DNA from 3 places in the Pseudomonas sp. HLS-6 genome. Region 1 is predicted to be linked to each of the others. Evidence: predicted binding sites of a transcription regulator. Region 1 holds the regulator's gene; each other region holds the start of a gene.
The links. The regulator sigma-54, encoded in region 1, starts transcription at its own class of promoters, with help from an activator protein. The targets are predictions, from matches to a motif close to ANTGGCATNNANNTTGCTNT.
Positions count from the first base shown of each region.

Region 2: a site for sigma-54 is predicted at 1,783-1,802, ahead of CS390_RS10555 (ammonium transporter). Genes of this name have one in related genera too.
Region 3: a site for sigma-54 is predicted at 1,377-1,396, ahead of nirB (nitrite reductase large subunit NirB). Genes of this name have one in related genera too.

Region 1 is NZ_CP024478.1:1,101,994-1,105,217, reverse strand. It holds gene lptA (lipopolysaccharide transport periplasmic protein LptA) at 1-385, shown strand, start outside; gene lptB (LPS export ABC transporter ATP-binding protein) at 385-1,110, shown strand; gene CS390_RS04945 (RNA polymerase factor sigma-54) at 1,290-2,783, shown strand; gene hpf (ribosome hibernation-promoting factor, HPF/YfiA family) at 2,867-3,175, shown strand; gene ptsN (PTS IIA-like nitrogen regulatory protein PtsN) at 3,188-3,224, shown strand, end outside.
Region 2 is NZ_CP024478.1:2,255,023-2,258,246, reverse strand. It holds gene CS390_RS10560 (P-II family nitrogen regulator) at 1-331, opposite strand, end outside; gene CS390_RS10555 (ammonium transporter) at 343-1,662, opposite strand; gene CS390_RS10550 (murein L,D-transpeptidase) at 1,973-3,224, opposite strand, start outside.
Region 3 is NZ_CP024478.1:3,921,312-3,924,535, forward strand. It holds gene nirB (nitrite reductase large subunit NirB) at 1-1,220, opposite strand, end outside; gene CS390_RS18375 (sulfite reductase subunit alpha) at 1,488-3,224, opposite strand, start outside.

The DNA of each region.
Region 1 (3,224 bases):
CATTGCCACCTACACCGGCGACGTGATCATCACCCAAGGCTCGATGATGATCAAAGGCAACACCGTGACCATCACCCGCTCCGCTTCCGGCGATATCGACGTGGTCACTTCGGTGGGCAACCTGGCGTATTTCGAGCAGCAACAAAGCGCTGCAAAGCCGGACAAGATGCAAGGCTATGCCGTGCAGATCCAATACCAGGCATTGAAAGACCTGGTGGTTCTGACTGACCGGGCCAAGGTGATCAACGAAGGCAACACTACCGAAGGCGAGAAAATCGTCTACAACACCAAGTCTCAGGTCGCCACCGCCGGCCGCGGCAGCAACATTACCGCACCGCGCCCACGCATCGACATGGTAATCCAGCCGAAGAAGAAGGCCGAGTAATGGCAACCCTCAAAGCCCAGCACCTGGCCAAGAGCTACAAGAGTCGACAAGTCGTACGTGACGTCAGCCTGTCAATCGACAGCGGCCAGATCGTCGGCCTGCTCGGCCCTAACGGCGCCGGCAAGACAACGTGCTTCTACATGATTGTCGGCCTGGTACAGGCCGACCAGGGCCGCGTGCTCATCGACGACCTGGATGTCAGCCACCAGCCGATGCACGGCCGTGCACGCGCTGGGATTGGCTACCTGCCCCAGGAAGCCTCGATCTTCCGCAAGTTGTCGGTGGCCGACAACATCATGGCGATCCTGGAAACACGCAAAGAGCTGGACGCCGCAGGGCGTCGCAAGGAACTGGAGAGCCTGCTGCAGGAGTTTCACATCAGCCACATCCGCGACAACCTCGGCATGAGCCTTTCCGGTGGTGAACGTCGCCGTGTGGAGATCGCCCGCGCACTGGCGACTGCACCGAAATTCATCCTGCTCGACGAACCGTTTGCCGGTGTCGACCCGATCTCGGTCGGCGACATCAAGCAGATCATCCACCACCTGAAAGCCAAAGGCATTGGCGTTCTGATCACCGACCACAACGTCCGTGAAACACTGGATATCTGCGAAACCGCTTACATCGTCAACGATGGTCGCCTAATCGCCGAAGGTGATGCAGAAACCATCCTGGCCAACGAACTGGTTAAAGAGGTTTACCTCGGCCACGAGTTCCGCCTGTAAGCCCGAGGTGCGAGGCACCGCCAGAGCGCTGACGATCCGCCCAAATACCGGCTTATTTGTTACAGCGCTCTAGGCAAACACCTCGGTTTCAGGCATATAATTTGCTTAAAGAAGGCGCTTCGGCGCCCTTGTAGTGGATGGCGCATGTGCGCCGGCGAATAAGGTGTTAAGCCCCTGCCATGAAACCATCGCTCGTCCTAAGAATGGGCCAGCAACTGACGATGACACCGCAGTTGCAACAGGCCATCCGTCTGCTCCAGCTTTCCACACTGGACCTGCAGCAGGAAATCCAGGAAGCCCTGGAATCCAACCCGATGCTCGAACGCCAGGAAGATGGCGACGACTTCGATAACAGCGACCCGATGGCGGATAACGCCGAATCCAAGCCGACCTCGGAATCCCAGGAAACCAGCTTCCAGGAAACCGCCACTCCCGTGGAAAGCCTTGAGGAAGGTGAGTGGAACGAGCGTATTCCCAATGAGCTGCCGGTAGACACCGCCTGGGAAGATATCTATCAAACCAGCGCCAGCAGCCTTCCCAGCAACGATGACGACGAGTGGGACTTCACCACCCGCACCTCGGCCGGTGAAAGCCTGCAGAGCCACCTGCTGTGGCAGTTGAACCTGGCGCCAATGTCGGATACCGACCGACTGATTGCCGTCACCCTGATCGACTGCATCAACAACCAGGGCTATCTCGACGAAACCCTGGAAGAGGTCTGTGAGTCCTTCGACCCGGAACTCGATATCGAACTGGACGAAGTGGAAGCCGTCCTGCACCGCATCCAGCAATTCGAGCCTGCCGGTATAGGCGCCCGCAACCTGAGCGAATGCCTGTTGTTGCAGTTGCGTCAGATGCCGGCACAAACACCCTGGATGACTGAAGCGCAACGACTGGTCAGCGACTACATCGACCTGCTCGGCAGCCGCGACTACAGCCAGCTGATGCGCCGCATGAAGCTCAAGGAAGACGAGCTGCGCCAGGTGATCGAACTGGTACAAAGCCTGAACCCACGCCCCGGCTCACAGATCGAGTCCAGTGAACCCGAATACGTGGTGCCTGACGTGATCGTGCGCAAGGACAGCGATCGCTGGCTGGTTGAACTGAACCAGGAAGCCGTCCCACGCCTGCGCGTCAATCCACAATACGCAGGCTTTGTACGCCGCGCCGATACCAGCGCAGACAACACCTTCATGCGCAATCAGCTTCAGGAAGCCCGCTGGTTCATCAAGAGCCTGCAAAGCCGCAACGAAACGCTGATGAAGGTTGCCACCCAGATCGTCGAACACCAGCGTGGATTCCTCGACCACGGTGACGAGGCCATGAAGCCGCTGGTGCTGCACGACATCGCCGAAGCGGTGGGCATGCACGAATCGACCATATCCCGGGTGACCACGCAAAAGTACATGCATACCCCGCGTGGAATTTACGAACTGAAGTACTTTTTCTCCAGCCATGTCAGCACCTCCGAAGGCGGAGAATGCTCGTCCACGGCGATTCGCGCGATCATCAAAAAACTGGTTGCAGCGGAAAATCAGAAAAAGCCATTGAGTGACAGCAAGATCGCTGGTTTACTGGAGGCACAAGGCATCCAGGTAGCACGACGCACCGTCGCCAAGTACCGCGAGTCGCTCGGCATTGCACCGTCGAGTGAACGCAAGCGACTGATGTAACGCACCTGAGGTGCGCCACCGCAATTCAAGTGGCAGGCGCAATACCTGCCTCTTTATGCACCGGCAACAAAAGGAGAAGCTGTATGCAAGTCAACATCAGTGGACACCAAGTAGAAGTCACCGAAGCGCTGCGCACTTATATCGGGGAAAAACTCGAGCGTGTTGAGCGTCACTTCGACAAGATCACCAATGTGCAGGTCATTCTGGAGGTCGAGAAGCTGAAACAGAAAATCGAGGCCACCCTGCGCATCCCAGGCGGCGAAGTCGTCGCCAATGCCGAGCATGAAGACATGTATGCCGCGATCGACCTGCTTGCCGACAAGCTCGACCGCCAACTGAAAAAACACAAGGAAAAACAGCAGGCCTTGCTGCAAGGTGCAGCCGCTCGCTGATCCCCCCCACTCATGATCCGACTTGAAGATATCCTGACCCCCGGCCGTT
Region 2 (3,224 bases), 1.2 Mb from region 1:
CGTCGGCGCCAACCTCTGCGGTACGAATCCGGACAACCTGTGACGCCTCGGTGACGAACAGCTTGCCATCCCCGATCTTGCCCGTGCGTGCAGCGTTGATGATGGCTTCCAGCGCTGCCTCGCACAGCGCATCGGTGACAATCGCTTCAAGCTTGATCTTGGGAATCAGGTCGACAACGTATTCAGAGCCCCGATAGATTTCGGAGTGCCCCTTCTGCCGACCGAAGCCCTTGACCTCGGTCACCGTCAACCCTGTCACCCCCACTTCGGCCAAGGCCTCACGTACATCGTCGAGTTTGAAAGGCCTGATGATCGCAGTGATCACTTTCATGAGTGCGCTCCTTAATTCGAGTACTTGTAGCCCACTTCACCATGAGACGACAGGTCCAGACCGTCCACTTCATGTTCTTCGTCGACACGAAGGCCACGGCATAGCACGGCGGCCACCTTGAAGGCGATAAAGCTCGACACCGCCGAGAACAGGATGCTGAACGCCAAGACGCCACCATTGACCAACAACTGATCCAGCACGCCGCGCTCCCCGCTGAAACCCAGCCCGCCCAGAGAGGTCATGGCGAACACCGGGGTCAGCAAACCGCCGACGATACCGCCAACGCCATGCACGCCAAACACATCGAATGCGTCGTCCAGCCCCAGGATCGGCTTGAGTTTTTCCACGGCCCACAAGCAGATCGGCGCAACGATCAAACCCAGCAGGATAGACCCCATTGGGCCTACGAAACCGCAGGCCGGGGTGATCGCGACAAGGCCGGCAATAGCCCCGGACAACGCCCCCAGCATGCTCGGCTTGCCACGATGCTTCCACTCGACGAACAACCACGCCAACGCCCCTGCCGCGCTGGCGAGCATGGTGTTGACCATCACCAGCATGGCAAAACCATTGGCCACCAATGCACAACCGCCACAGAAACCCAGCCAGCCCACCCACAGCATCGAGCCACCGGTCATGGTCATGGTCATGTTATGCGGCGCCAGCGCCGAGGTTCCGTAGCCGCGACGGCGCCCCAGCAGGAAGGCGCCGATCAGCGATGCAATGCCGACATTGACGTGCACCACGTTACCGCCCGCGAAGTCCTGAACACCCAGGTCGAACACCCAACCGCCTCCCCATGCCATATGCGCCATGGGGAGGTAATTGATCGTCAACCAGATGGCCATGAACACCATGACCGCCGAAAATTTCATCCGCTCAGCGAAACCGCCGCAGATGATCGCCGGGGTAATGGCCGCGAACAGCAGCATGAACAAGAAGTACAGCAACTCAGGAATGGTGCCTTGAAGTGCGTCGGGGCCTACGCCCTTGAGAAACAGTTTATCGAGCCCACCAATAACCGCTTGCCATTCGCCACCTGACGTGAACGTCAGGGAATAGCCGTAAATCGCAAACAGCACCGACATCAACGATGCAACTGAAAACACCTGCATCAGAATCGAGAGCACATTCTTGCTACGTGCCAGGCCACCATAGAACAACGCCAAGCCAGGCAAGGTCATCAACAACACCACCAACGCGCACGTCGTCACAAAGGCGGTGTCACCGCTGTTAAGCGCAAGCGGCTGATCCGCCGCCCACGTAGGGAGCGTCACTGACGTGAGCGCAGCGACCGCCGCCAATCGGCCACCTCTGAAAGAACCGTTCATGTGTATTCCTCAACAGTGATGCAGCATTGCTCTCATAAGTGGCGTGCGATCAATCGCCCGCCCCTAGCCTCAGGTTCGTCAACAAAATTTCCCAAAAAGAAAATTTCATTCCCGAAGGTAAAAGCAATCTATCTGCCAAACTGCCTGCCATTACCTCCAAGGAGGTAACAAAAAACCGCATGGATCGACAGGGACACCGAAGGAATCGAGGTACAGGGATGAGAGCGCGCGTAGCGGAAGGTACTCGCCGCTACGCGCTGGTGCATCATGGCCGTGAACAGAACAAAATCGGGCGTTTTGCCCAGCCGCGTCAGCGCTTCGCCGCCAGCGCGGCCATTAATGCGGCATCGTGCCCGTAGATATCCGGGGCATAGGACACCTTGCCCTGGCTGTCGGCCTGAGCCGTCCAGTAAGTGAGCACAATCGGTACTGGCGTTGCCAGGCGGAACTCATGGGTAAGCCCGGTGCTCAACAGTTGGTCCGTGCGGGCACGCTCGGGCGGGCTCAACAACAGATCGCGCAACTGCAACGCGTGCTCGACCCGCACACAACCCGAGCTGAACGCGCGAGGCCCTTTGTTGAACAGCGCCTGGCTGGGCGTGTCGTGCAGGTACACCGAAAACGGGTTAGGGAAACGAATCGCCATCTGCCCGAGCGGGTTCCTCGGCCCCGCACCCTGACGCAAGAGGATGTTGCCGGGATTCTCCCAATCGATATCCTCCGGCGCCAATAGCTGCCCATCGCTGTCCAGCACCTGCAAGTTCTGGCGGCTCAGGAAGGCCTGATCCCGACGGATTTCCGGGAGCTTGTCTTCACGCAGAATGGTTGGCGGCACCGTCCAGGTCGGGTTCAGGGTCAGCCGCGTTACCTGGGACTTCAGCAGCGGGGTCTGGCGCTCGGCACGGCCCACCTGCGTGCGCGTCTGCCATACCGGTACCCCGTTCTGATAGACGATCAACTGGGCCGCCGCGACATTGACCAACAGGCTGGTAGGCTCCATTTCCTGGGCCAGCCAGCGAAAGCGTTCAAGGTTGATGCGCAACTGCTCGCGCCGCGCCGCCGGGCTGACGTTCAACTCGTTCAAGGTTCCCGGCCCGATCACCCCGTCCGCTTGCAGCGAATGGCTGAGCTGGAAATTTTTCACCGCATTGACCAGCGTGGCACTGTAGTGCGAATCGACGGTAACCGGGAGGCTGCTCAAATAGCCCTCGTTCAACAACCGCTGTGCAAGCTGCGGCACCCGCTCATCCTGCATGTCCGGGCGCAGCAACGGGCCGCTGGCAAGCGACTGCCAGTGGGGCAACGGCTGCTGGCGCTGCTGGGCATACACATGACGCAGGTATTGATACTGCTCCAGGCTCGGGCGGGCCTGGGTAAAGGCCCCGGCAATGTTCTGCAGCCCCGGACCGGCGAGCGCCAGCACCTCGGCCTGTCGGTCGCGTTGTACCTCGTTGGCATGCCACAGGGGCTCGAAACGCGCCTGCTGCAAACGGCCATAGTGCAGATCCTGTAGAGCCTGCAGGTACTGTTGGCTGATCTGGATATCAGCACACAGCGCGTCG
Region 3 (3,224 bases), 2.5 Mb from region 1:
ATCAAGCCGGCGGGGTCCGCTGGCAGGGCAATAGCATTCTGCACGTACTGCAACAGAGTGTCGTAGTAACGGTTATCACCGACCAGCACCGCCCCCAGAACGCGCTTGCCCTCGGCGTCGATCACCAAGCGCCGGTAGGCGCTGCCAGCCTCGTCGATAAAGCGGTAGCTGCGCGCACCGGGGGTCGCCGCGTGTGCATCGCCAATGGAACCGACATCCACCCCCAACAGCTTGAGCTTGGTCGACATGTCGGCACCGGCAAAGGCCTCGAATGGCTCACCCGCCAAGGCTGACGCCAGGTTGCGGGCCATGCTGTAACCCGGGGCCACCAGGCCAAAGACGCTGCCGTTCCAGGAAGCACACTCGCCGATGGCAAAAATCCGTGGGTCGCTGGTGCGGCATTCACCATCGATCACGACCCCGCCCCGTGGCGCGATTTCCAGCCCGCAGCCACGGCCCAGGCTGTCCTGCGGGCGAATGCCAGCCGAAAACACAATCAGGTCGGTTTCCAGGAACTGGTCGCCATCGAAATTCATCCGATAACGGAAGTCACTGCCTTCAACAATGCTCTGGGTGGCGCGAGACAGGTGTACGCCGACACCCAACGCCTCAATCTGGGCGCGCAGGGCCGCACCGCCTTCAGCATCCAGTTGCACCGGCATCAGGCGCGGCGCGAATTCCACCACATGGGCTTCAAGCCCCAGGGATTTGAGGGCGTTGGCTGCCTCCAGGCCCAGCAGGCCACCACCGATGACCACGCCACGCTGTGCGCCATAGGCCGCCGCGCGAATCGCATCCAGGTCGTCCAGGGTTCGATAGACCAGTCGCGCCGCACCGTCCGGCCCGGGAATCGGCGGCACGAAGGGATAGGAACCGGTGGCCAGGATCAACCGATCAAACGGGTAGCGGCCCTGCGCCGTCACCACTTCACCGGCCTCGCGGTCGATCTCGACGACCGCCTCCCCCAAGTGCAGCCGCACGCCATGCTCGGCATACAATTGCGCATCACCCAACGCCAGGGTTTCAGCATCGCTGCCACTGAAGTACTCCGACAGGTGCACGCGGTCGTAGGCACGCTGACGCTCCTCGCCGAACACCCGCAGGTCGAAGCGGGCCAAGGCGCCGCGTTCGATCAGTTGTTCGACGCAATGATGGCCCACCATGCCGTTGCCGACGATGATCAGACGTTCCCGTTGCTCGATGGTCGCTTGAGCGTTCATAGCGTTTCCTCACACTGGCCGATCACGGCGGCCGGAAAAACACCCACAAAAAAAGGCGCCTGGAGCCGAAGCTCCAGGCGCCTTTGCCTGGTCGTTCATAGTCGTGGTCCGTGGGGCGGATCGCCGTTGATCACCCCTGGACGTTGTAATGTGTCTTCAGCAGATACCGTGCCAACTGCGCCAACCCCGCCTATTCAAGGGCATCGCCGCAAACTCTAGGCCTCCCGCGGCGCCATCCTGGTGCAGTGCTACCCGTTCTGGGGCATTTCAGTACACATCTCGCCGGTAGCGTTTGGCCCGGCCTAACGCCGCAACATATTCGCCGGCCTGCTCGGTGCTCATCCCTCCGTGCTCGGTCACCACCTGCTGTAGCGCGGCCTCCACATCCCGCGCCATGCGTCCGGCATCGCCACAGACGTAGAAGTACGCGCCCGCCTCCAGCCAGCGCCACAGCTCGGCGCCCTGCTCCAGCATGCGCTGCTGTACATAGACCTTCTCTGCCTGGTCACGGGAGAACGCCGTGTCGAGCCGCGTCAGGTGGCCATCGCGTTGCCAGGCCAGCAACTCGTCGCGGTAGTAAAAATCACTGTCAGCGCGCTGCTCGCCGAACAGCAGCCAGTTGCGCCCACGGGCGCCGCGCGCCTGACGCTCCTGGAGAAACGCCCGGAACGGTGCGATCCCGGTCCCCGGCCCGACCATGATCAGCGGTGCCGTATCATCGCTCGGTACGTGAAAGTGAGCCGAGGGCTGCACAAAGATCCCAACCTGCCCGGCTTCGGCACGATCCGCGAGGAAGGTCGAACACACACCTTTTCGCTGGCGGTAGCGCACCGTCGAAACCGTCAGGTGAACCTGCTGCGGGTGCAACAACGGGCTTGAACTGATGGAGTACAAACGCGGCTGCAGGGGTTTGAGCAGGCTCAGCCAGGTGTCGAGCGACATGCTTACGGGAAACTGCTGCAGCAGATCGACCAGTTGCCGCCCCCATAGCCAGTCCTGCAACGCGGCGTTGTGCGCCGGCTCCAGCAGGCCTTGCAACTCAGGATCAGCACTGCAGCGGGCGACCTGTTCGAGCAGCGCAGGCGTGATACGGGCAATCTCCAGTCGTTCGCGCAGCGCGCTACGCAACGACATGGGTGGCTGGCCCTTGAGGCTGACACTCGCTTCTGCGTCAAGCTTCATGGCACTCAGCAGCTCTTCGACCAGTGCCGGGCAGTTGCGCGGCCAGACGCCCAACGCGTCGCCCGCCTGATACGTCAGGCCGCTGCTCGCAAGATCGAAGACCACGTGCCGGGTTTCCTTGGCGGCACCGGGCGCATTGAGCAGGCGGTTTTCCACCACCCTTACCGGCAACGGCTGCTGCTTGCTGAAGGTTGGCGCTGTCGCCGCCGAGGACGTGACCGCTGGCGCCGCTGCACTTGGCGCCTGCCCAAGGGCCGTCACCAGCGTGCCCAGCCACTGCTCGGCCGGCTCGTCGAAGTCCGGCTCGCACTCGACCCGCTCCAGCAGGCGCACAGCGCCAAGCTCCGCCAGACGCTGGTCCAGCTTGCGGCCGAAACCACAGAACTCGGCGTAGCTGGAGTCTCCCAGGGCCAGTACTGCGTAACGCAGCCCTGTGCAGCGGCTGGCGGACGCAGCCTGCAGGGCCTGCCAAAAGGCCTTGGCGCAATCCGGTGCCTCACCATCACCAAACGTGCTCGCCACCAGCAGCAGGCTGGCGGCGTTGCTCACCTGCTCAAGGCTGACCTGCTCCATGCTGCTCACCTGAACAGCCAGACCGGCCTCCCGCAAACGCTGCGCACAGTGTTGCGCCAGAGCCTGGCCGTTGCCGGTCTGCGAAGCCCAGAGCAGCCAATGGCTAGTGGCTTCGGCAGGCTCCGGGGCCTGGATTGCAGGGGCCTGTACCGAGGTACTGCGCGAAAACAACCCCGCCAGCAACCCTTCCACCAACAGACGCCGCGCCGGCGCCAGTGGTGCATTGACCGGCAAGCTCGGTACGCCCTG